Regions from separate parts of the Neorhizobium sp. 2083 genome, predicted to be linked through region 3. Evidence: predicted binding sites of a transcription regulator. Region 3 holds the regulator's gene; each other region holds the start of a gene.
What was found. The regulator LexA, encoded in region 3, represses DNA repair genes until DNA is damaged. The targets are predictions, from matches to a motif close to TGTTCNNNNTGTGTTCNG.
Positions count from the first base shown of each region.

Region 1: dnaE (DNA polymerase III subunit alpha) is a predicted target of LexA. The motif match lies at 2,498-2,515, and genes of this name have one in related genera.
Region 2: J2X76_RS08330 (putative DNA modification/repair radical SAM protein) is a predicted target of LexA. The motif match lies at 3,629-3,646, and genes of this name have one in related genera.
Region 4: J2X76_RS05555 (DNA recombination protein RmuC) is a predicted target of LexA. The motif match lies at 2,689-2,706, and genes of this name have one in related genera.

Region 1 is NZ_JAVDTC010000001.1:60,714-66,306, reverse strand. It holds gene J2X76_RS00345 (lipoprotein-releasing ABC transporter permease subunit) at 1-914, shown strand, start outside; gene J2X76_RS00340 (ABC transporter ATP-binding protein) at 930-1,613, shown strand; gene dnaE (DNA polymerase III subunit alpha) at 2,759-5,593, shown strand, end outside.
Region 2 is NZ_JAVDTC010000002.1:60,365-65,957, forward strand. It holds gene J2X76_RS08320 (DUF2235 domain-containing protein) at 1-900, shown strand, start outside; gene J2X76_RS08325 (UdgX family uracil-DNA binding protein) at 925-2,394, opposite strand; gene J2X76_RS08330 (putative DNA modification/repair radical SAM protein) at 2,391-3,623, opposite strand; gene greA (transcription elongation factor GreA) at 3,863-4,339, shown strand; gene J2X76_RS08340 (glycosyltransferase family 4 protein) at 4,371-5,429, shown strand; gene J2X76_RS08345 (glycosyltransferase) at 5,413-5,593, opposite strand, start outside.
Region 3 is NZ_JAVDTC010000005.1:275,695-281,287, reverse strand. It holds gene gltA (citrate synthase) at 1-935, opposite strand, end outside; gene J2X76_RS20620 (ComEC/Rec2 family competence protein) at 1,223-3,754, shown strand; gene lexA (transcriptional repressor LexA) at 3,735-4,454, opposite strand; gene J2X76_RS20610 (VOC family protein) at 4,655-5,527, shown strand; gene kdsA (3-deoxy-8-phosphooctulonate synthase) at 5,532-5,593, shown strand, end outside.
Region 4 is NZ_JAVDTC010000001.1:1,074,403-1,079,995, reverse strand. It holds gene J2X76_RS05565 (methyl-accepting chemotaxis protein) at 1-311, opposite strand, end outside; gene J2X76_RS05560 (ribokinase) at 502-1,401, opposite strand; gene J2X76_RS05555 (DNA recombination protein RmuC) at 1,451-2,656, opposite strand; gene def (peptide deformylase) at 2,768-3,283, shown strand; gene fmt (methionyl-tRNA formyltransferase) at 3,343-4,278, shown strand; gene truA (tRNA pseudouridine(38-40) synthase TruA) at 4,278-5,033, shown strand; gene J2X76_RS05535 (hypothetical protein) at 5,057-5,593, opposite strand, start outside.

The sequences.
Region 1 (5,593 bases), on a different contig from region 3:
CCGGCGCGCTGGTGCGCGGCGTACGCCCCGAAGACCTCGAAAAGCTGTCCGAAGTGGCCGGCAACATCAAGTCCGGCGACATGGTTGGTTTTGCCTCGGGGCAGGGCGTTCTGGTCGGCTCGAGGCTCGCGGGCCAGCTCGGCCTGTCCGCCGGCGACCAGATCACCCTGATTTCGCCGGAAGGCGACGTCACGCCGATGGGCGTCAATCCGCGCGTCAAATCCTATCCCGTTTCGGGGATTTTCGAGATCGGCATGTCGGAATACGACGCGACGATCATCTATATGCCGCTCGAGGAATCGCAGCTCTATTTCAATGCCGAAGGCCTCGTCCAGTCGATCGAGCTGTTCATCGACAATCCCGACAATGTCGACGCGCTGCGTCCGCAGGTCGAAGCTGCGGCCGGAAGGCAGATCTTCATCACCGACTGGCGCCAGCGCAACCAGACCTTCTTCTCGGCGCTTCAGGTGGAGCGCAACGTCATGTTCATGATCCTGACGCTAATCGTGCTGGTGGCGGCGCTCAACATCATCTCGGGCCTGATCATGCTGGTGAAGGACAAGGGCAGCGATATCGCCATCCTGCGCACCATGGGCGCCGGGTCGGGCGCGATCATGCGCATCTTCTTCATGACCGGGGCTGCGATCGGCATCGTCGGAACGTTCGCGGGCGTGCTGCTCGGCGTGGTTGTCTGTCTCAATGTCGAATCGATCCGCCAGTTCTTCTCCTGGGTTTCGGGCACCATCCTTTTCGATCCGGAGCTCTATTTCCTCAGCCAACTGCCGGCGGAGATGAGCTTTGGCGAGACCTTCTCGGTGGTCATGATGGCACTCGTCCTCTCCTTCATCGCGACTATCTTCCCGGCATGGCGGGCCTCCCGGCTCGATCCTGTCCAGGCCCTTCGGTACGAATAGGACTTGGCATACTTCATGGCACGCAAAACCGTCTTGCAGCTCTCTGGCGTCGAACGTCACTATGGCCAGGGCGAGACCACGCTTTCGATCCTGAAGGGGGCCGATTTCGAGTTGAGGAGCGGCGAGATCGTCGCGCTGGTCGCCCCCTCCGGCACCGGCAAATCGACCCTCCTGCATCTCGCCGGCCTGCTCGAACATCCCGACGCCGGCGAAGTCTTTCTGAGCGGACATGCCTGCAACGGCCTTCCCGATTCCGAACGGACCGCGATGCGCCGCAATCAGATCGGTTTCGTCTACCAGTTCCATCATCTCCTGCCGGAGTTTTCCGCGGTCGAGAACATCATGATGCCGCAGCTGATCGCCGGCCTGTCCAAGGCGGAGGCGAAGGAGCGCGCCGGCCAGCTTCTGGAATATATGCGCATCGGCCACCGCGCCGAACACCGCCCCTCGGAACTCTCCGGCGGCGAGCAGCAGCGCGTGGCGATCGCCCGCGCCGTCGCCAACGCCCCGCGCGTCCTCCTCGCCGACGAACCGACCGGCAATCTCGACCCGAAGACCGCCTCCTACGTGTTCGACGCGCTGGAGGCCCTGGTGCGTCAGTCGGGCCTTGCCGCGCTGATCGCCACCCACAATCACGATCTCGCCGCCCGCATGGACCGTCGCGTCACGATCGAGGGCGGCAAGGTCGTCGAGATGTAAAGGCCCGGGCGCTTCGCTCCCGATGTTCGTAACCCGTTCTGGACGAGCAGGACATATCCCGCCCGCAGCCGGTGATCGAGGCAGACCGGCGCTGCGTCTCTCTTCTCCCCGTCAAAACGGGGAGAAGGTGCCGGCAGGCGGATGAGGGGCCAAGGCGAGGGGCAAGCCCTTCCGCGGGGACGGTATCAAACGCCCCCCGCAACCTTTTCAGCGGCTTGCCCCAATTCACGTCCTCCCTCATCCCCGCATTCCCGACCCGTGCCTATAATCCCCCCGTTCCGTCGCGGATACACCGCAAGGCGTTGCGGCGAGGCGGAACCGGCGCGGGTCATGGGGAAACGACGTAAGTCCTCATGATCCGGGTTCGCGGAAAATGGTCTCCCTCCGGCGACACGGGGAGAGATGGAGGCAAACGGACCGAGCCTTCGTCTCTTGATGCCCGAAACAGCGCGCCGGGCGTGCCTGTGCGGCACACAGGGTGGTCGACCGGATGGTTTTGCCGGATTTTTATAAGTCCGACCGATCCCATCGGAGAAGCCGGCGGAGAGCCATGGAAGCCTTGCCGATAAGTCCTCGGGTTAAACCCGAGGATTCGGACGGGCGCCATGGGTCATACGAACACCGTCCGGAAAGGCCACGGCAGAGGGACCGAAGTCGCGGATATCAACCGCCGAACGGGGCGCTGAGAGGTGTCACCTATAAATTAACTTACGAGGCAGCTTTCAGCGCCCCGTCCGAACAGGCAAAGCCCGGATTGGTTATCCAAGTCCGGATGTGTCGGCATGCGTCGAAATTCCCAAATTAACATCCTGTTTACCAGGCGAGGGAGGATATCGCGATATGTTTGTTTCCGGTCTGTTCTTTTGTTGACTCTCAAACAAAATGAGAACAAACTAAAAACATAAGAGAACACGGGAGACGACGATGACTGACCTGCTTCGTGACATTGCCGCATTCGCTTCGATTGCCACCTTCGTGGCGAGCCTTTCCATGATCATGATGGCCATGTGATCCCGGATCGGATCAGTCCCTCGGCCGAAAGGCGTTGAGGAGGGAAATCCGAACTGGACTCTGAAGGCCCTGCGCCGGACAATAGCCTGATTCATGAGATGGTTCCCGCTTCATCAAACGGGTAAGGCGCAGGCATGGCAGACATAGTGGACGTAAAATCGGGATCGGAAGAGCTGGGGAGCAGCCCTCAATTCGTTCACCTTCGCGTCCATTCCGCCTTTTCGCTTCTTGAAGGCGCTTTGCCGCTCAAGAAGATCCTCTCGAAGGCGATCGCGGACAATCAGCCCGCGATCGCGATAACCGACACCAACAATCTCTTCGTTGCGCTGGAATTCGCCCAGAAGGCGATCGGCGACGGCCTGCAACCGATCATCGGCTGCCAGCTCTCGATCGATATGGAAGACCAATCCGACGAGCGGCGTAACAATCACCAGCAAATGGCAAAGCTGCCGGCTATCGTGGTGCTGGCGGCGAATGCTATCGGTTACGAACGGCTGGTGGACCTGATAAGCCGCGCTTATCTCGGCGGAGAGGGGCACCAGACGACCCATATCTGCCGTTCCTGGCTGGAAGAGGGCGGTACCGAAGGCCTGATCGCGCTGACCGGGGCGAGCACCGGTCCGGTCGACATGGTCCTGAAGGAAGGCAATGCGACGCTTGCCGAGGCAAGGCTCCTGAAGCTGAGGGAAATCTTCGGCGACCGGCTTTATGTCGAACTGCAGCGCCACGGCGCCTATGACCGGCGTCACGAGCAGAAAATGGTGACGCTGGCCTACGACCACGACCTGCCGCTGGTGGCGACGAACGAGGCGTTCTTTCCGTCGAAGGCGGATTACGATGCCCATGACGCGCTGATGGCTGTAGCCCATAACGCGATCGTCTCGGACGACAGCCGCTTCCGCTTGACGCCGGACCATTATCTGAAAAGCCGGGCCGAGATGGCGAAGCTGTTTTCCGATCTTCCGGAGGCGCTCGAAAACACGGTGGAGATCGCCCGGCGCTGCTCCTTCGTCCTGAAGACCCGCAATCCGATCCTGCCGCGCTTCACCGGCGCGACCGACGACGCCGCGGAGGCGGAGCGGGCCGAGGCCGCCGAGTTGCGCCGCCAATCGGTCGAAGGTCTCGAAGAGCGCATCGCGACGCTCGGCATGACGCGCGGCTATACCGAGCAGGATTACCGCGAGCGGCTCGATTTCGAGCTCAGCGTCATCGAGAAGATGAAGTTCCCGGGCTACTTCCTGATCGTTGCCGATTTCATCAAATGGGCCAAGCAGCAGGGCATCCCGGTCGGCCCGGGCCGTGGCTCGGGCGCGGGCTCGCTGGTCGCCTACGCGCTGACCATTACCGACGTCGATCCGCTGCGTTTCTCGCTGCTGTTCGAACGTTTCCTCAATCCTGACCGCGTCTCGATGCCCGACTTCGACATCGACTTCTGCCAGGATCGCCGCGAAGAGGTGATCCGCTACGTGCAGCAGAAATACGGCCGCGAACAGGTGGCGCAGATCATCACCTTCGGTTCGCTCCAGGCGCGCGCAGCACTGCGCGACGTCGGCCGCGTGCTCGAAATGCCCTATGGCCAGGTCGACAAGATCTGCAAGCTGGTGCCCAACAACCCGGCCAATCCGACCCCGCTGTCGAAGGCGATCGAGGAAGAACCGAAGCTGCAGGAGGAGGCCGACAAGGAGCCGGTCGTCGCCCGCCTGCTGGATATCGCCCAGAAGATCGAGGGCCTTTACCGCCACGCCTCGACCCACGCCGCCGGCATCGTGATCGGCGACCGGCCGCTCTCGAAGCTGGTGCCGATGTACCGGGACCCGCGCTCCGACATGCCGGTCACCCAGTTCAACATGAAATGGGTAGAGCAGGCGGGCCTGGTGAAGTTCGACTTCCTCGGCCTGAAGACGCTGACGGTGCTGAAGACCGCGGTCGATTTCTGCCGCAAGCGCGGCATCGAGGTCGATCTGGCCAAGATCCCGCTCGACGATCAGAAGACCTACGAAATGCTCTCGCGCGGCGAGACGGTCGGCGTGTTCCAGGTGGAAAGTGCCGGCATGCGCAAGGCGCTGATCGGCATGCGGCCGGACTGCATCGAGGACATTATCGCGCTGGTCGCCCTTTATCGTCCGGGCCCGATGGAGAACATCCCGACCTACAACGCCCGCAAGCACGGCGAGGAGGAGATCGAGTCGATCCATCCGATGATCGACCATCTGCTCAAGGAAACCCAGGGGGTTATCGTCTACCAGGAGCAGGTCATGCAGATCGCCCAGGTGCTCTCGGGCTATTCGCTCGGCGAGGCCGACCTGCTGCGCCGCGCCATGGGCAAGAAGATCAAGGCGGAGATGGACCAGCAGAGCGAGCGCTTTGTCTCCGGCGCCATCAAGAACGGCGTCTCCAAGCCGCAGGCCAACAATATCTTCGAACTGCTCGCCAAGTTCGCCAATTATGGCTTCAACAAATCGCACGCCGCGGCCTACGCCATCGTCTCCTACCAGACGGCCTTCATGAAGGCGCATTACCCGGTCGAGTTCCTCGCCGCGTCGATGACCTACGATATGTCGAACAGCGAGAAGCTGAACGATTTCCGGCAGGATGCGGGCCGGCTCGGCATCGCCGTCATTCCGCCGTCGGTGCAGACATCGTTCCGGCATTTCGAGACCGGCGACAACAAGATTTATTATGCGCTGGCCGCCATCAAGGGTGTCGGCGAATCGGCGGTCGATCACATCACGGACGTGCGCGGCGACGTGCCGTTCGCGAGCATCGAGGATTTCTGCCTCCGGATCGATCCCAAGCAGGTCAATCGCCGCGTCATGGAAAGCCTGATTTCGGCGGGCGCCTTCGATTGTTTCGGCCGCGACCGCGCCGAGCTGAGCGGCGGCCTCGACCGCATCATCGGTTATGCGCAGCGCGCGCAAGGGGAAAAGGTCAGCGGCCAGCACGACATGTTCGGCTCGTCCTCGGCCTCC
Region 2 (5,593 bases), on a different contig from region 3:
CCGGACCGTGACCGCATCTACCTGTTCGGCTTCAGCCGTGGCGCCTATACCGCCAGGGTGCTGGCAGGCTTCATCCACGCCTTCGGGCTGACCTCGCCTCTTTATCTCAATCTCCTCGACTACGCCTACCGGACCTACAAGGATATATCCGAGCAACCGCCGGCGTCGGGTGGAGGAAACGCCTCGCCTTTCGCCGGCATGCGCATTTACGAGCGGATGCTCGACAACGACCGCCCCCCGATCAAGCTGCTCGGTCTCTTCGATACGGTCGCCTCGATGATCGAGACCGGCCACGGCCGGCTGCAGCTGAAGACCCACCCGTTCACGCATCGCAATCCCAGCGTCGAATGGGTGCGCCATGCTCTCGCGATCGACGAGAAGCGCACCATGTTCAGGCCCGAGCTGTGGACATCCGGCCAGGTCTATCGCGGCAACCCTTTTGCCGCGCCAAAGGGACCCCAGAACGCCAGGGAGGTGTGGTTCTCGGGGTTCCACTGCGATGTCGGCGGCGGCTTCCCGGAAGAGGAAAGCGGCCAGATCAAGATTCCGCTGGACTGGATGATCCGGGAGACCCGGCCGACCGGCCTCCACTACAAGGACGATATCATCAGCAAGATCGTTCTGGGTGAAGGGGAGAAGCACGATTACGTCGAACTCGATCAGCGCGCACCCCTGCACGATTCGATGAACTGGGCATGGCGTCTCGTGGAGTGCATCCCGCGCAAGGTCCCGAAAACCTCCTGGCGGAAACGCCACGCGGCGACCGGGTATTATATCCCTTGCGTCGACCCGCGCCTGATCCCGCAGGATGCCCTGATCCATCAATCCGTCAAAACCCGCCAGAGTACCGGCGCCTACGCTCCGCCCAACCTGCCGAGCAACCCGACCTTCGTGTCCTAGCGGGCCCTGAATCATTTTCTCCGCTCACGCCGCCAGGCGCTTGATCCGGCTCATATCCTCCCTGAACCGGGCAAGCTCCTCCGCCTTCCTGCCTTCGTCGGGAATACGCAGCAGATAGGACGGATGGACCGTCACGAAGAGCGTGCGCCCTTCCTTAAGGGGAATGGGCTCGCTCCTGACGTCCTCCAGCTTCCGGCGCATGTCGGTGAGCGCGAAGAGCGCCGTTGCCCCCATCGCCACCACCAGCCTCGGCTTCACCAGTTCCAGTTCCTGGGTCAGCCACCAGCGGCATTGCCGCACCTCGCCCATATTAGGTTTCTGGTGGATGCGTCGCTTGCCGCGCGGCTCGTATTTGAAATGCTTCACCGCATTGGTGATGTATAGCGACCTTCGGTCGATGCCGACCTCGCCGATCACGTCGTTGAACAGTTTTCCGGCCGGCCCGACAAAGGGTTTGCCCGCCAGGTCCTCCTGGTCGCCCGGCTGTTCGCCAACGAACATCACGCGCGCGTCCGGCGGCCCGTCGCCGAACACCGTCTGGGTCGCCAGGCAATGGATGTCGCAGCGGGTGCAATGCCGCGCCTCCTGCTTCAGCGCCGCAAGCGTGCCGGCGGCTGCCTTGGGCTCCACTGGAGCCCTGGCCGCCGCCTGCTGGATCCGGTGATGGAAAGGCAAAGGCTCGCTCGCCGCCTTGCGTGCCATGTCGATGACCTGTGCCTCAGCATTGGCGATCAGGCCCGGTATGAGCTCCGCCTCCGGCAGGTTCTTCCAGTATTTCCTCGGCATCTCCGTGGTCATCATCTTCACCTTCAGCCGGGCCGGGTTGAAGATCGAGGCGTAATAGGTGCGCCACAGCTCGTCCGTCTCGTCGCGCAGGTCGGGCTTGTCCGCCGGCTCGTCGGTGGTGTGCAGCGTCTCGCCGTCCCAGGAAGCGGAACCCTTCGGTGTGGCGATCAGCCAGTCCATGTCGGTGAAGCGCCGCTGGAAGAACGGCGCCACCCGGGCGATGATGAAATGATCCGGTTCGAACCAGGAGATGAAGCGCCGCCGCCCGGCCGCACCCTCCTTGAGCGGCAGCTCTTTGAACCGCACGAAGGCAGTCATCTTGTGATAGTCGCGGCCGACCGATTTCGCCATCCGCGCCGCCGCCGCCACGTCCGGATCGGTCGCCATCCGCAACAGATGCCTTCCATGTACAACCCCGCCATGCACCATTCGGAACAGCATGCGATACAGCAGCGCAAACCGGGTCGGGTCGGAATGGCAGAGCACCGCCTGCGCCAGCCGGATGAAGGCAGGCTGCACCGTCATCGGGCTACAGTCCGGCTGCGGCGGCGGCAGGTGGTTGTCGTCGAAACCGAACAACCCGTCGGCATCGTCCATGGTCCGCCATTCGATATATTCGGGCACGATGCCCGCCATCAGGAAGGCACGGGCGGCATCGCGCCACTCGGTCAGATCGCCCCTGCCCCGCAGCGAAAAACGGTATCTCATAACAGCGACAGCTGCTCGGGCTTCGGCTCGAACATTGCCCTGAGATCTGCCCGGTCTACGAGCCGGTGCGGCGTCCAGCCCTCCGCCGTGATGAACGGCTGCACCTTCCTGAGCGAAACACCAAGACGCTTCAAATCATCGAGCCGCAGCCGCCGAAACCGCCGCGACGACAGGATGCCCTTCACCGTCTTGGTGCCGAAACCCGGCACCCTGAGCAGCATCTCCTTCTCCGCCCGGTTGACGTCCACAGGGAACCGTTCGCGATGGCCGAGCGCCCAGGCGAGCTTCGGATCGAGATCGAGGTCGAGCATGCCACCCGCCTGCGTCGCGGTGATCTCGCCGATATCGAAACCGTAGAAACGATAGAGCCAGTCCGCCTGGTAGAGCCGGTGCTCGCGCATCAGAGGCGGCTTGATCAGCGGCAGGTTTTTCGACGAATCCGGGATCGGACTGAACGCGGAATAATAGACCCGCTTCAGCCCGTAGCTGCCGTAGAGCCGGGCGCTGGTACCGAGAATGGTCGCATCACTGGCGCCATCCGCCCCGACGATCATCTGCGTGCTCTGCCCGGCCGGCGCAAACGTCTTCCTTCGTTTCGTCTGCAGCGTCGGCTCGGCCATTTCCTCGATCTTCAGCCGCAGCTTGCCCATGGAGCGGCGGATGTTTTCCGGCCGCTTTTCGGGCGCTAACCTGCCGATGCCGCTGTCGGTCGGCAGTTCGATATTGATCGACAGCCGGTCGGCGTAAAGCCCCGCCTCCTCGATCAGATGCGCAGACGCTTCGGGAATGCTCTTCAGGTGGATATAGCCGCGGAAATTATGCGTGGTCCTCAACTCCCGCGCGATCCGAACCATCTCCTCCATCGTGTGGTCCGAAGAGCGGATGATGCCGGACGACAGGAACAGGCCTTCGATATAATTGCGCCGGTAGAATTCCAGCGTCAGCCAGACCACCTCTTCCGGCGAAAAACGCGCCCGTTCCACATTGCTGGAGGACCGGTTGATGCAATAGGCGCAGTCGTAGATGCAGAAATTGGTGAGCAGGATCTTCAGCAGCGATATGCATCGCCCATCCGGCGCATAGGCGTGGCAGATGCCCGACCCCTCTGTCGAGCCGAGCCCGCCGGTCGCAGACGAGTCCCGCTTCACGGTTCCGCTCGAGGCACAGGAAGCATCGTATTTGGCGGCGTCCGAAAGGATCGCCAGGCGTTCTTTCAGCGACTTCTTCATTAGTACGTTCACTAAATGTTCTTTTTCTTCCCGTCAAGTCATTGACATTTGGTGCCGCTTGCATCCAGATGCGGAAGGAGGAGCACACCGACAGGGTTTCGAAATTCCTAGCGCTCGCTGTCGAAATTCTGTTATAGTGACCTACATTCTGATTTTACGATGGTTCCGAAGTTTCGCTCCGGAACCTGTTTCTTTTTGTGTCCGCGGTATCCGCGGGCATGCGCCTGAAGGACAAGAAAATGGTTGAAAAGGTACCGATGACGCAGAGTGGTTTTTCCAAGCTGCAGGAGGAGCTGCGCTGGCGTCAGCAGGAGGAGCGCCCCCGTATCATCGAGGCAATCGCGGAAGCGCGCGCCCATGGCGACCTTTCGGAAAATGCCGAATACCATGCCGCTAAGGAAGCCCAGAGCCACAATGAGGGCCGCATCACCGAGCTCGAAGACCTGACGGCGCGCGCCGAAGTCATCGACCTGTCGAAGATGTCCGGCTCGAAGATCAAGTTCGGCGCCACCGTCAAGCTCGTCGACGAGGACACCGACGAGGAAAAGATCTACCAGATCGTCGGCGATCAGGAAGCCGACGTGAAGGCCGGCCGCATCTCCATCTCCTCGCCGATCGCGCGTGCGATGATCGGCAAGGAAAAGGGCGATTCCATAGAAGTGGTCGCGCCGGGCGGCTCCAAGGCCTACGAAATCCTCGCCGTTTCCTGGGGCTGATACGCCCGTGGGCAAAAGAGGCGATCCCGCCATCATCGATATCCGTGACGTCGAAGTGATCGCGCCGAATTTCAAGCGGCGCCTCTCCGGCGTCACATCGACGATCATCCAGCTCGTACCGGTTCAGCGCGCGCTCGGCCAGAAGGTCGCGGCGCTCGGCCCCGGCCTGCCCGCCGATCTGCCGCACATCCGCTATCGCGACCTTTTCCGCCTGTGGACCCCGCCGCGCGGAAAACGGTGCCGGATCTGGCATGCCCGCCGCAACGTCGAGATGCTGCCGGCGATCGTCATGCGCGACGTGCTGCGCATGCCGTTGAAGATCGTCTTCACCTCGGCCTCCCAGCGCCACCATACCGGCTGGACGAAATGGCTGGTCTCCAAGATGGATGGCGTCATTGCCACGAGCGGCAAGACGGCGGATTATCTTACCGTCAAGAACACCGTCGTGCTGCACGGCATCGATACGAACCGCTTCTCGCCGCCTTCGGACAAGGCGGAAGCCAAGCGCGCCAAAGGGCTCGATCCCGCGCAGAAGATCGTCGGCTGCTTCGGCCGCGTGCGCCGCCAGAAAGGCACCGATCTTTTCGTGGATTCGATGATCAAACTGCTCGCAGAGCGCAAGGACTGGTCGGCGATCGTCGCCGGCCGCGCCACCGGCCCGCATGTGGAATTCGAGGACGGCCTGAAGAAGAAGGTTGCCGCCGCAGGGCTTGCCGATCGCATACTGTTCGTCGGTGAGCACACCGATATCAACGAATGGTACCGCGGCCTCGACCTGTTCATCGCGCCGCAGCGCTGGGAAGGTTTCGGGCTGACCCCGCTGGAAGCCATGGCGACCGCGGTTCCCGTGATCGCCACCGATGTCGGCGCGTTTCCGGAACTGCTGGTGACCGGCGATGAAGAGACCGGCCTGATCATCGCCCGCGACAGCGTTGATGCGATGGCCAATGCCGCTGCGCTCCTCATGGATGACGAGCAGCGCCGCAAGGCGGCCTCCCACCGGGCCCGCACCCACGCGCTTGAAAACTTCAGCATCGAGGGCGAGGCAAAGCTGCTCGGCAATATCTACCGGATCACGGCTTCCGCTTGAACAGGTCGATATAGGCGCCTGCCACGGCCTCTTCCGAGAACTGGCCGACCAGCGTCGCCCTGCCCTTTTCTCCAAGGCTCGCCGCCAGCTGGCGGTCCGCGATCACCTGGTTGATGGCGCGCGCAAATCCTGCCGTGTCGTCGATATCGACGAGCAGGCCGTTT
Region 3 (5,593 bases):
TAGTTCTTGTAGACCCGGTGACCGAAGCCCATCAGACGGAACGGATCGTTCTTGTCCTTGGCGCGCGCGATATATTCCGGGATCTTGTCGACCGTGCCGATTTCCATCAGCATGTTGAGCGCCGCTTCGTTGGCGCCGCCATGCGCCGGGCCCCAGAGGCAGGCAATGCCGGCAGCGATGCAGGCGAACGGGTTGGCGCCCGAGGAACCGGCGAGGCGGACCGTCGAGGTCGATGCGTTCTGCTCATGATCGGCATGCAGGATGAAGATACGGTCCATGGCGCGTGCGAGCACCGGGTTGACCACGTATTCCTCGCAAGGAACGGCAAAGCACATGCGCAGGAAGTTGGACGCATAGTCCAGGTTGTTCTGCGGATAAACGAAGGGCTGGCCGATATGGTACTTGTAGGCCATCGCGGCAAGCGTCGGCATCTTGGCGATCATGCGCAGCGAAGCGACCATGCGCTGGTGCGGATCGGTGATGTCGGTCGAGTCGTGATAGAAGGCAGACAGCGCGCCGACGCAGCCGCACATGACGGCCATCGGATGCGCGTCGCGGCGGAAGCCGGTGAAGAAGCGGCTCATCTGCTCATGCACCATCGTGTGATGGGTCACGCGATAGTCGAAATCCTTCTTCTGGGCAGCGGTCGGCAGTTCCCCGTAAAGCAGCAGGTAGCAGGTCTCCAGGAAGTCGCCATGCTCGGCGAGCTGTTCGATCGGATAGCCGCGATGCAGCAGGATGCCCGCGTCACCGTCGATATAGGTGATCTTGGATTCGCAAGATGCCGTCGAGGTGAAGCCGGGGTCGTAGGTGAAGGTGCCGGTGTGCTTGTAGAGAGCGCCGATATCGACCACGTCAGGACCGATAGTGCCGGACTTGACCGGCAGGTCGACTTTCTTGTCACCGATTACCAGATTTGCGCTTGTATCCGTCATGCTGATCCTCCAACCTTTTGGCGGCATGGCGCCCTAAAAGCGCCACAAGAATTAAGCGTCCACCGTTTAGCTATATGATCCGAAAGCTGATGCCAAGCTGTCGTGACGGCATTTTGTGCAGCGCGAAAAATTATTGGGCAACGGCTTTTGCTTGGATGTCCAACTTTCTGGTGCAGGCCTTGTTCGACCTGTGAAATTCCCGATGTTTAACCGCCAGTTGACGGCGGCGGAGGAAACGCGCAGGTTGCATTGCCGCGTGTTTGGCGGGTGGGCGGACAGAGCGTTTCATGCAGGAGGAAGATGCATTTCCGACGCGTGCCGAGGCAGGGAGACTGACATCCCGGCCGCCGGATTCCCGCCTGCACCGAAGCCCGCCCGACTCGGCCAAGCTCCGGGATCTGTCCAGGCTTTTTCCGGCCGTCGAACATCTGCCCGTGGTCCGGACGCAAGACAGGACCTTTCGCCGCTCGGGCGACCGCCTCGCTCGGCTGCTGCGCCGCCTGCCGGTCATGCTGCAGGAGGAGACGGACTATGGACATGGCTTCCTCTTTCTGCCCGTGCTCGTCGGGGCGGGGGCCACCTGCTGGTTCGTGCTGCCGGAGACCCCGGCTTTCTGGCCATTTTTCCTGCTTTTTTGCGTCTGCACCCTGGGCGCTATCGTGTTGCGGCATCGGCCCGGCCCGAAGCGTCTATTGCCGCTTGGTCTCGCTCTTTTCCTGGGCGGGATGATGCTGGCGCAATTCGAGACCTGGCGTCGGGCTACCGTCATCCTGGACGGGCCGGTGACGACCGAGCTTGCAGGGGTCGTCGAGCGCAGGGAGATCGACAGCCAGGGGCGCTGGCGTTATATGGTCCGCATCGAGCGCACCGCCAATCCGCAGATCAGGCGTCCGCCGGAACGGGTATCGCTGCTGGCAAGGGCCCGTCATGAACCGGCGCAGATCGGCGACACGATCACCGGCCGCGCGCGCATCTCGCCGCCATCCGGGCCGGCTCTGCCCGCCCTCAACGACTTCGCTTTCTCTTCCTATTTCGATGGCATCGGCGGAGTCGGATTTTTCTATGCGGCGCCGAAAAAACAGGCCGCGTTACTCTCGGCCGGGAACTGGATCGCGGACATCGAAAGCCGGCTTTTCGATCTGCGCAGCACGATCGCCACCCGTATTCGCGCGACTGTGCCCGGCGATCCGGGCGCCTTTGCCGCTGCAATCGTGACCGACGAACGCAGGGCGATTTCCAAAGAGACGACGGAAGCGCTGCGGCTCTCTGGGCTTGCCCATATCGTCGCCATTTCAGGGCTCAACATGGCGCTCGCCGCCGGCATTTTCTTCGTTGGCGTCCGCACCGTGCTTTCGGTCTTCACGGGATTCGCGCAGACGTATCCGGTCAAGAAATTCGCCGCCTTCGGCGCCCTGATGATGGTGACCGCCTACTATCTGATCTCCGGTTTCGGCGTTTCGGCCGAACGGGCCTATATCATGATGGCGATCATGCTGGTCGCCGTCCTCTTCGACCGGCCATCGATCAGCCTGCGCAATGTCGCCCTGTCCGCGCTCGTCATCATCGCCATGTCGCCCTCGGAAATATTGGGCCCAAGCTTCCAGATGTCGTTTGCCGCCACCGTCGCCCTGGTCGCCGGCTTCGCCCTCTGGAAACTTCGGGCCGAAGGCCGCGATCCGGAGCCTCTGCCGTTTCGTCACCCTGTGGTGAAGCCTGCGCTGGCATCCTGGAATTTCGTGGCCGGCATTTTCGCGACATCGCTGATCGGCGGCATCTCGACGGCGCTTTTCTCGGTCGAGCATTTTCACCGCATCGCCACCTACGGCCTTGCCGCCAACCTTGCCGCCATGCCGATCATTTCCTTCGTGGTCATGCCGGCCGGGCTCGCCGGCATGCTACTGATGCCTTTCGGCCTCGACGCTCCCTTCATGAAGCTCATGGGCCTTGGTCTGGAAGCGGTGATCGCGATCGCCAGACATGTGGCGGCCTGGGGGGGCGATGTCGGCATCGGCCGCCAGCATCCCTGGTTTCTGACGGTCTCGACGGTGGGATTCCTGCTGCTGACGCTTTTGAGAACGAGGTTGAGAGTGATCGGCCTGCCGCTGATGATCGCTTCCCTGCTGCTCTCGTGGCACGAGCGATCGGCGCCCCTGCCGGATATGCTGGTCTCGGAGGACGGAACGCTGGTGGCGCTTCTGAACGGGGAGACGGTTGCCACCAACCGCACGCGCCCGCCCGACTTCATCTACGATCAATGGAAGAGGGCGCTTCTTATTGGCGATCCGGCAAAGCCGGAAATGTCCCGCTCCAAGGACAAGCCGCCGGACGACAAGTCCACCAGGGCAAAAAACGACGACAAGTCCAACGGCGCAAAAAACAAGGAGCGCCGCGAACTGACCACGCAGCAGATCGAAGCGGCGAAGTCGCGGATGAAACAAGCGCCTCCCGGCCGCTTCACCTGCGAATCCAAGGCCTGGTGCGCTGCAAGCACCGGCGAGGGGATTGTCATTGCCGTCGAAGACGGCCGATATGCCGGGGCCGCCTGCGACGTCGCCAGTCTCGTCATTGCCCCGAGTGCCCGCTTCGACCGATGCCGGTCCGGAGCGCTGATGATCAATGGCAGCACGCTCCGAAAAACCGGCGCGCTGGAGATTTCCCTCAACGGCGCTACCGACTATCGGCGCTGGCAGGTTCGGGCGGCCATGGCGGGCGAGGACCGTCCCTGGAGCAGGCACCGCCACTATGATTGGCGAAGCCAGCGTTTCGACCGGTCCCTGCCGGAGCCAGTCAGGCAGCTGATCAGTGATACCGGCGGATGAGGCCGACGAGCTTGCCCTGGATCTTCACCCGGTCCGGCCCGAAAATGCGGGTCTCATAGGCGGGATTGGCGGCTTCCAGCGCGATCGAGGCGCCGCGGCGGCGAAAACGCTTCAGCGTCGCTTCCTCGTCGTCGACCAGCGCGACGATGATGTCGCCGGGATTGGCGGTATTGCCGTTGCGGATGATCACCGTGTCGCCGTCGAGAATGCCGGCCTCGATCATCGAATCGCCCTTGACCTCAAGCGCATAATGTTCGCCGGAGCCGAGCATCTCGGCCGGCACCGCGATATCATGGGTGTTGTTCTGGATCGCCGAGATTGGCACGCCGGCGGCGATGCGGCCCATGACCGGAACGGTCGTGGCGTTCGACACATCGTCGTTGGCGACAGGTTTCGGAGGGGCGGCGACCGGCTGCGGCTTGCCAAGGCTGCCTTCGATGACGCTCGGCGAGAAGCCGCGTCGCGGCTGCATGCTCGGCGAATAGGCTTCCGGCAGTTTGATGACCTCGAGTGCGCGCGCCCGGTTGGGCAGGCGGCGGATGAAGCCGCGTTCCTCGAGCGCCGTGATCAGCCGGTGGATGCCGGACTTGGAAGCAAGGTCCAGAGCATCCTTCATTTCGTCGAATGACGGCGGGACGCCGGATTCCTTCATGCGTTCGTGAATGAACAGAAGCAATTCCTGTTGTTTGCGCGTGAGCATCTTTTGGCACCCTGAGAGTCGGAAACAAATCCAGAACGGACACTATATGTTCCATATGTGTTCTGCAAGTCCCTAAATTTCTGTGAAGTATGATGATTTTTTCTTCATAGATGCGTGCCAGATATCTGGTCTCACACCACTTGCGCGGCGCGAGCCTGCTGCCAAAGTAGCTTTGCGATTCCAATTCTGGGGGCCCTCGCGTGAACGCAAGACCGATCGATCATCTCGTGCTGCCGGTGGCGGAACTTACCGCTGCGCGCTCCCGGCTCACGGAGCTTGGTTTTACAGTTGCGCCGGACGCTTTTCATCCTTTCGGCACGGCCAATGCTTGCGTGTTCTTCTCCGATGGGACCTACCTGGAGCCGCTGGCGCTTGCCAACCGGCGCCATGCGGGTGTCGCGGCAAAGCGCGGCAATGTCTTCACGGCCCGCGATCTCGCTTTCCGCAATGCCCGCAACCGGCAGGGTTTTTCCGCGCTCGTGGTCGCCACCCGCGACGCGATGGCCGATCATGCGCGTTTCAAGATGCGCGGCATTTCGGCAGGCGAGGTGCTGGAGTTTTCGCGCGGCATGACGCTGCCTGACGGTTCGGAAACGGAAGCGAGCTTTCGGCTGGCGTTTGCCGGCGATGACCGTGCACCCGATTTCCTGCTGTTTTCCTGCCAGCGCATCAATCCGCTGCCCGCCAATCGCGGCGAACTGGAGCGGCACGCCAATACGGTCACGGGCCTCAGCGAAATCATCCTGTCGGCCTCGGTGCCGTCCGATTTCGCCCCGCTTGTCGAACAGGTGCTGCTGACGAAGGCAGCGCCGGAGGCGGCACCGCTCGAGCTTGCCGCGGCCAATGCCCGCATCCGCATCCTTGATGATCAGGAACTCCAGGCGGAATTTGCGCTTCCGTCTATGCCCGGCGCCGAAGGGCTGCGCGGCCGGGCGATCATCTTCAAGACGGCCGATCTTGCCGTGACAGAGATCACCCTTGCTGCTAATGACGTCGCATTCGTCCGCCGGGAGGGCCGCGTTCTCGTCTCGGCGGCACCCGGCCAGGGTGTTTTGTTCGGCTTCGAGGAATAGGTTCATGGACGTTACCGCAAATCCCAGCGTCTCCGTCGGCGAAGGAGACGGCAAGGTGGTTTTCGC
Region 4 (5,593 bases), on a different contig from region 3:
AAGGCATTCTGCTCCAGATTGGCCTTGAGAGCGTCGGTCACGCCCTTGCGGTCGAGATAGCCGGCGGCGTGGCCACGGCCGATCACGCCTGCGATCGACCGCGCTGCGCCGGCAAGCTGGCCCATGTCGACGGCCACTTCGTTGGCGATCGACCGCGCTTCGGCCTGCGCTTGCGCCATCGTCAGCGTCGACACGCGGTTGCGGGTCTGGGAAATCAGGAAGAAATTGGAGAGAACCAGAACGACGGCGATGACCAGGCTCGTTACCAGTATGAGTTTGGTCGAAAGCGACTTGATCTTGAGCGAAAACATCGATTGCCTCGCATTGCGGACAGAGGTGAGGCCCCTTCATGGAGCTGCCCGCGAGGCGGATACGCGATCGAATCCTGTCCCCGCAGAGATATCGATCGCGACCCTAAGAGGGATATCTTAACTTTAGCTAAAATTGTAAGGGCCAGCTCTGGCCGAGACTAAAGACAGGCGGGTGCCTGATCGGAGCGTCTCAGACCCTGGCGTCGACCGCTTCGGCAGGCGGGATGGACGGCTGGGCGCCACGGGTGAGGCAGGCGAGCGATCCGGCCACCGCGGCGCGGCGAAGTGCTTTCGCAAAATCGAGCCCCTGTTCGAGGCTTGCGGCCAGATAACCGCAAAACGTGTCGCCGGCGCCGACCGTATCGACCGGCTCGATCTTCAGCCCCTCGGCGGTGACGATCTCTCCTTCGCGGATCGCGATCACGCCGTCGCCTCCGAGCGTGACGACGAATGTCTGGCCGGTTTCCCCATGCAGTTTTTTCAACGTGGCCTGGCGTGCTGCAGCGTCCGGGACAGAACCTCCCGCCAGCAACTCGAATTCCGTTTCATTGGCGACGACGATATCTGCCAGCAGGGTGAGCCGTGCCGCATCGCCGGTCAGGGGCGCGGTGTTGATCATCGTCAGGACGCCCTTGGCGCGGGCCGCGTTGAGCGCCGCTTCCACCGTCCCGGCCGGGATTTCAAGCTGAAGCATCAGGATGTCGCCGGTCTTCATGGCCTCGACTGCCGCCTTGGCCTGCACTGCATCCACGGTGCCATTGGCGCCAGGCACCACAGCGATCATATTTTCGCCGGTGCCGCCGACCAAAATGAGGGCCGTGCCCGTAGGTTCGCCGACGCGAGCGACTGCGGAAAGATCGACCTTGGCGTCATCAAGAAGCGCCAGCGCCGGCGCGGCAAAACCATCTTCGCCGACGGCTCCCGCCATATGTACGGCGCTTCCGGCACGGCGCGCCGCCAGCGCCTGGTTAGCACCCTTGCCGCCCGCCGCCGTCGCGAAACTCGATCCCGCAACCGTCTCGCCCGGTTGGGGAAGACGCTCGGTCGTGGCGACGAGGTCCATGTTGATGGAGCCGAGAACAGTGATCATGGGGAGGCCCGCCTGCTGGATAAAAGTGGCGCGACACTGCCCCAGAGCGTCACTCCTCGTCAACCACCCGTAGCTTGAGAAGGCCGGTGCGGCTTTCGACCACCTTAGCCTGCGGCAGGTCGCGGGCCGCTTCAGCCTCCACCGGAGCCTCGAGTTCGAGAGCCTCGATCTTGCCGCCGCGGCGGTTGAGCTTGTCGGCGGAGGTAAGGATCTGTTCGACATCCTTCTGCGCTGCAAAGAAATGCGCCTGCAGCTTGCGGGTACGGTCGTCAAGCCGCGAAAGATCCTCGATCAGCAGCGCCACTTCGCCCTGGATGAGATGCGCCTGCTCGCGCATCCGCTGGTCCTTCAGCACAGCCTGAATGACCTGGATAGAGAGCATCAGCAGCGAGGGGGAAACGATGACGATGCGAGAACGCTGCGCTTTCTGCACCGAGGTCTCGAAATGCTCGTGGATCTCCGCGAAGATCGATTCCGACGGCACGAAAAGGAAGGCCATTTCCTGCGTTTCGCCCGGGATCAGGTATTTTTCCGAGACATCGCGGATATGCACTTCGAGATCGCGCTTGAAGGCCTGGGCGGCAGCTCGCCGGGCTTCAGGTGCAGCGGCCTCGCGAAAGGCGTTCCAGGCTTCGAGCGGAAACTTGGCATCGATCACCAGCGGCGGCGCGCCGTTCGGCATCCTGATCGTGCAGTCCGGACGCGTGCCGTTCGAAAGCGTGGTCTGGAAGCCGTAGGCGCCCATCGGCAATCCATCGGCGACGATCGCTTCCATGCGGCCCTGGCCGAAGGCGCCGCGCGTCTGCTTGTTCGAGAGGATCGCCTGCAGGCCGACGACGTCCTTAGCCAGCGTCTGGATATTGTTCTGGGCGGCATCGATCACCGCCAGCCGCTCCTGCAGCCGCCGCAGGTTCTCATGCGTCGATTTGGTCTGTTCGGTGATCGTCGTCCCGATCCGGTGCGTCATCCCGTCGAGCCGCTGGCTGACCGACTGGTTGAGCTCCGATTGTCGCGTCGAAAGCGTCTCCGCCATGGCCGACAGCCGGCCCTGCATCTCGCTCTGTGCTCTCAGAAGCTCGGAAAGCCGGGCCTCACTCTCCATGGCCTGCAAGGCTGCGTCTTCCCGGGCGCGACGCGATGCCCGCCAAGACAGAAAGAGCCAGAACAGCAGCAGCGCGCCGCCACATACCATCGCCACGACGGCAGCGCGCGGATCGTCGAAAAAACGGGAAAGGCTTGCAACGGGATTATTCATGGCTGAAAGCTAACAGAATTTTCCCGCTTGAAAAGATCAAAACGTGAACATTTGGCTTCCCCGGTCCGTAATTTCTGTTTCTTCGGAAAAAAAGATGGGTTATGGGAAGCCATGACGATCAAGCCTCTGATTATTCTGCCTGACCCGATCCTGCGCCAGGTTTCCAAGCCGATAGAGCGGATCGACGCCGAGCTTTTGAAGCTCGCGGACGACATGCTCGAGACCATGTATGACGCACCGGGTATCGGCCTGGCAGCGATCCAGATCGGCGTGCCGCGGCGCCTTCTCGTTGTGGACGTGGCTCGCGAAGGCGAGGAAAAACAGCCGCAGGTCTTTATCAATCCGGAGATCGTCAGGTCCTCCGACGAAATTGGGGTGTATGAAGAGGGCTGCCTCTCCATCCCGGAATATTACGCAGAGGTCGAACGCCCGGCAATCGTCAGCGTCAAGCATCTCGGCCGCGACGGCAAGGAATATGTGGTGGAGGCCGATGGCCTGCTCGCCACGTGCCTGCAGCATGAGATCGATCACCTGAATGGCGTGCTTTTCATCGATCATATCTCCCGGCTGAAGCGTGAGATGGTGATCAAGAAATTCACCAAGGCCGCCAAGGCCAAGGCTGTCTGAACCGTCGCTCGGGCGATCCGGGTCAAGAAGGCGCGGTCTTTTTGGGGCGCGGAACATCCATGTCGCTTCGCATTATCTTCATGGGAACGCCGGAGTTTTCCGTGCCGACGCTGCAAAGCCTCAAGCACGCCGGCCACGAGATCGTCGCCGTCTATACCCAGCCGCCTCGCCCCGGTGGCCGGCGGGGGCTCGATCTCGTGAAGTCGCCGGTGCATCAGGCAGCCGAGCTGCTCGGCCTTCCCGTGTTCACGCCGGTCAATTTCAAGGAACCCGAAGAGCGCGAGAAATTTCGCACGCTCAATGCGGATGTGGCGGTGGTCGTTGCCTATGGCCTTCTGTTGCCGGAGGCGATCCTGACCGGCACCGGGCTCGGCTGCTACAACGGCCATGCGTCGCTCCTGCCGCGCTGGCGGGGAGCCGCGCCGATCCAGCGTGCGATCATGGCGGGCGATAAGAAAACCGGCATGATGGTCATGCAGATGGAGAAGGGCCTGGATACGGGTCCCGTCGCGCTGACAAAGGAAGTCGAAATCGGCGATAACATGACCGCCGGGGAGCTGCATGACAAGCTGATGCTGGTCGGCGCCCGTACCATGGTCGAGGCGATGGGCAAGCTCGAAGCCAACGCTCTGCCGCTGACACCGCAGCCGGCCGAAGGCGTGCTCTATGCCGCCAAGATCGACAAGGGCGAGACACGCATCGATTTTTCAAAGCCGTCCCGTGACGTTCACAATCATATCCGCGGCCTGTCCCCCTTTCCCGGTGCCTGGTTCGAGGCGCAGATCGGCGGCAAGCCGGAGCGGATCAAGGTTCTGGCGTCCGAACTGGGGCAGGGCAGCGGCCAGCCGGGCATGGTGGTCGACGATATGCTGACAGTGGCCTGTGGCGAGGGCGCGGTGCGGCTCGTTAAGCTTCAGAAGGCTGGCGGCAAGCCGCTTGATGCCACCGAGTTTCTACGCGGCACACCCTTTACGGCAGGCACGAGGTTCGCCTGATGCCCCGTTTCCGCATGATCGTCGAATATGACGGCACGCCCTATGTTGGCTGGCAGATGCAGGAGAACGGACATTCCGTGCAGGCCGCGTTGCAGGCGGCTATCCTGTCTTTGACGGGCGAGACCGTTTCGATCCGCGGGGCGGGCCGCACCGATTCCGGCGTACATGCCACGGGGCAGGTCATCCACGCGGACCTTTCCCGCGACTGGAAACCTTACAAGCTGCGCAATGCTCTCAATGCCCATCTGATGATGGCGGGGGAAAAGGTGGCGGTTCTGGACGTGCAGGCGGTGGACGAGTCTTTCGACGCCCGGTTCTCGGCTTTGCGCCGACATTATCTTTATCGCATCCTCAACCGGCCGTCGCCGCTTGCGCTCGAATCCAGGCGGGCCTGGTGGGTGGCGCGCGAGCTCGATCACGAAGCCATGCATGCCGCGGCACAGACATTGGTCGGCCACCACGATTTCACGACCTTCCGCTCGGCGCACTGCCAGGCGACGAGCCCGATGCGCACGCTCGACCGGCTGGACGTGACGCGCACGGGCGATCTGATCGAAATCCGCGCTACCGCCCAGAGTTTCCTGCACAACCAGATCCGCTCCTTTGCGGGAACGCTAAAACTGGCCGGCGACGGCAAGATGACGCCGGCGGATGTGCGGGCGGCGCTGGATGCCAGGGATCGCTCCGCCTGCGGGCCGGTCGCCCCGCCGGACGGGCTCTATTTCATGAAGGTGGACTATCCCGGCGACGTCTAGCTCTCGACAGGCTTCGGGTCCCGTCAGAGCGGATAGATGCCGAGGAAACGCTGTAGCGCTTCGGTCAAAATCATGCCTGGTACGATCAGAACCAGCACCAGCGTGGTGATCATCAGCGGCTGCGGCCCGCAGATCATCCGCATCACCCGCGATACCGAGAAGATCATGACGATCAAAAGTGCGAAATGGACCAGGGCCAGCACGGTATCGAGCCTGGACGGCAGCAGGAAGCGCAGGCTCAGCAGGCCGTAGAGGTAGGCGAATGGAACCGAGAGCCAGTTGACGGTGACGACGACGGCCGGAAACTTCCGGGTTATGCCGAGAAGCGAGCAGAGCACTCCGGCAAGGATGAGCGGCACGATCCAGTTGAAGATTTCCAGCATAGCCATACGGACGAAGAAGATCCCGCCGATCCGGGCGCCGGACGGCATGCCTTCGAGCAGATAGTCGCGCCACCACAGCCACGAGATGAAAGCACCCGGCAGGCACCAGACGAATGCCCAGAAGGAGCGCATCATGCCGCGATCGGAAATGTCGAGCAGGCGAAAACCTTGCGCATC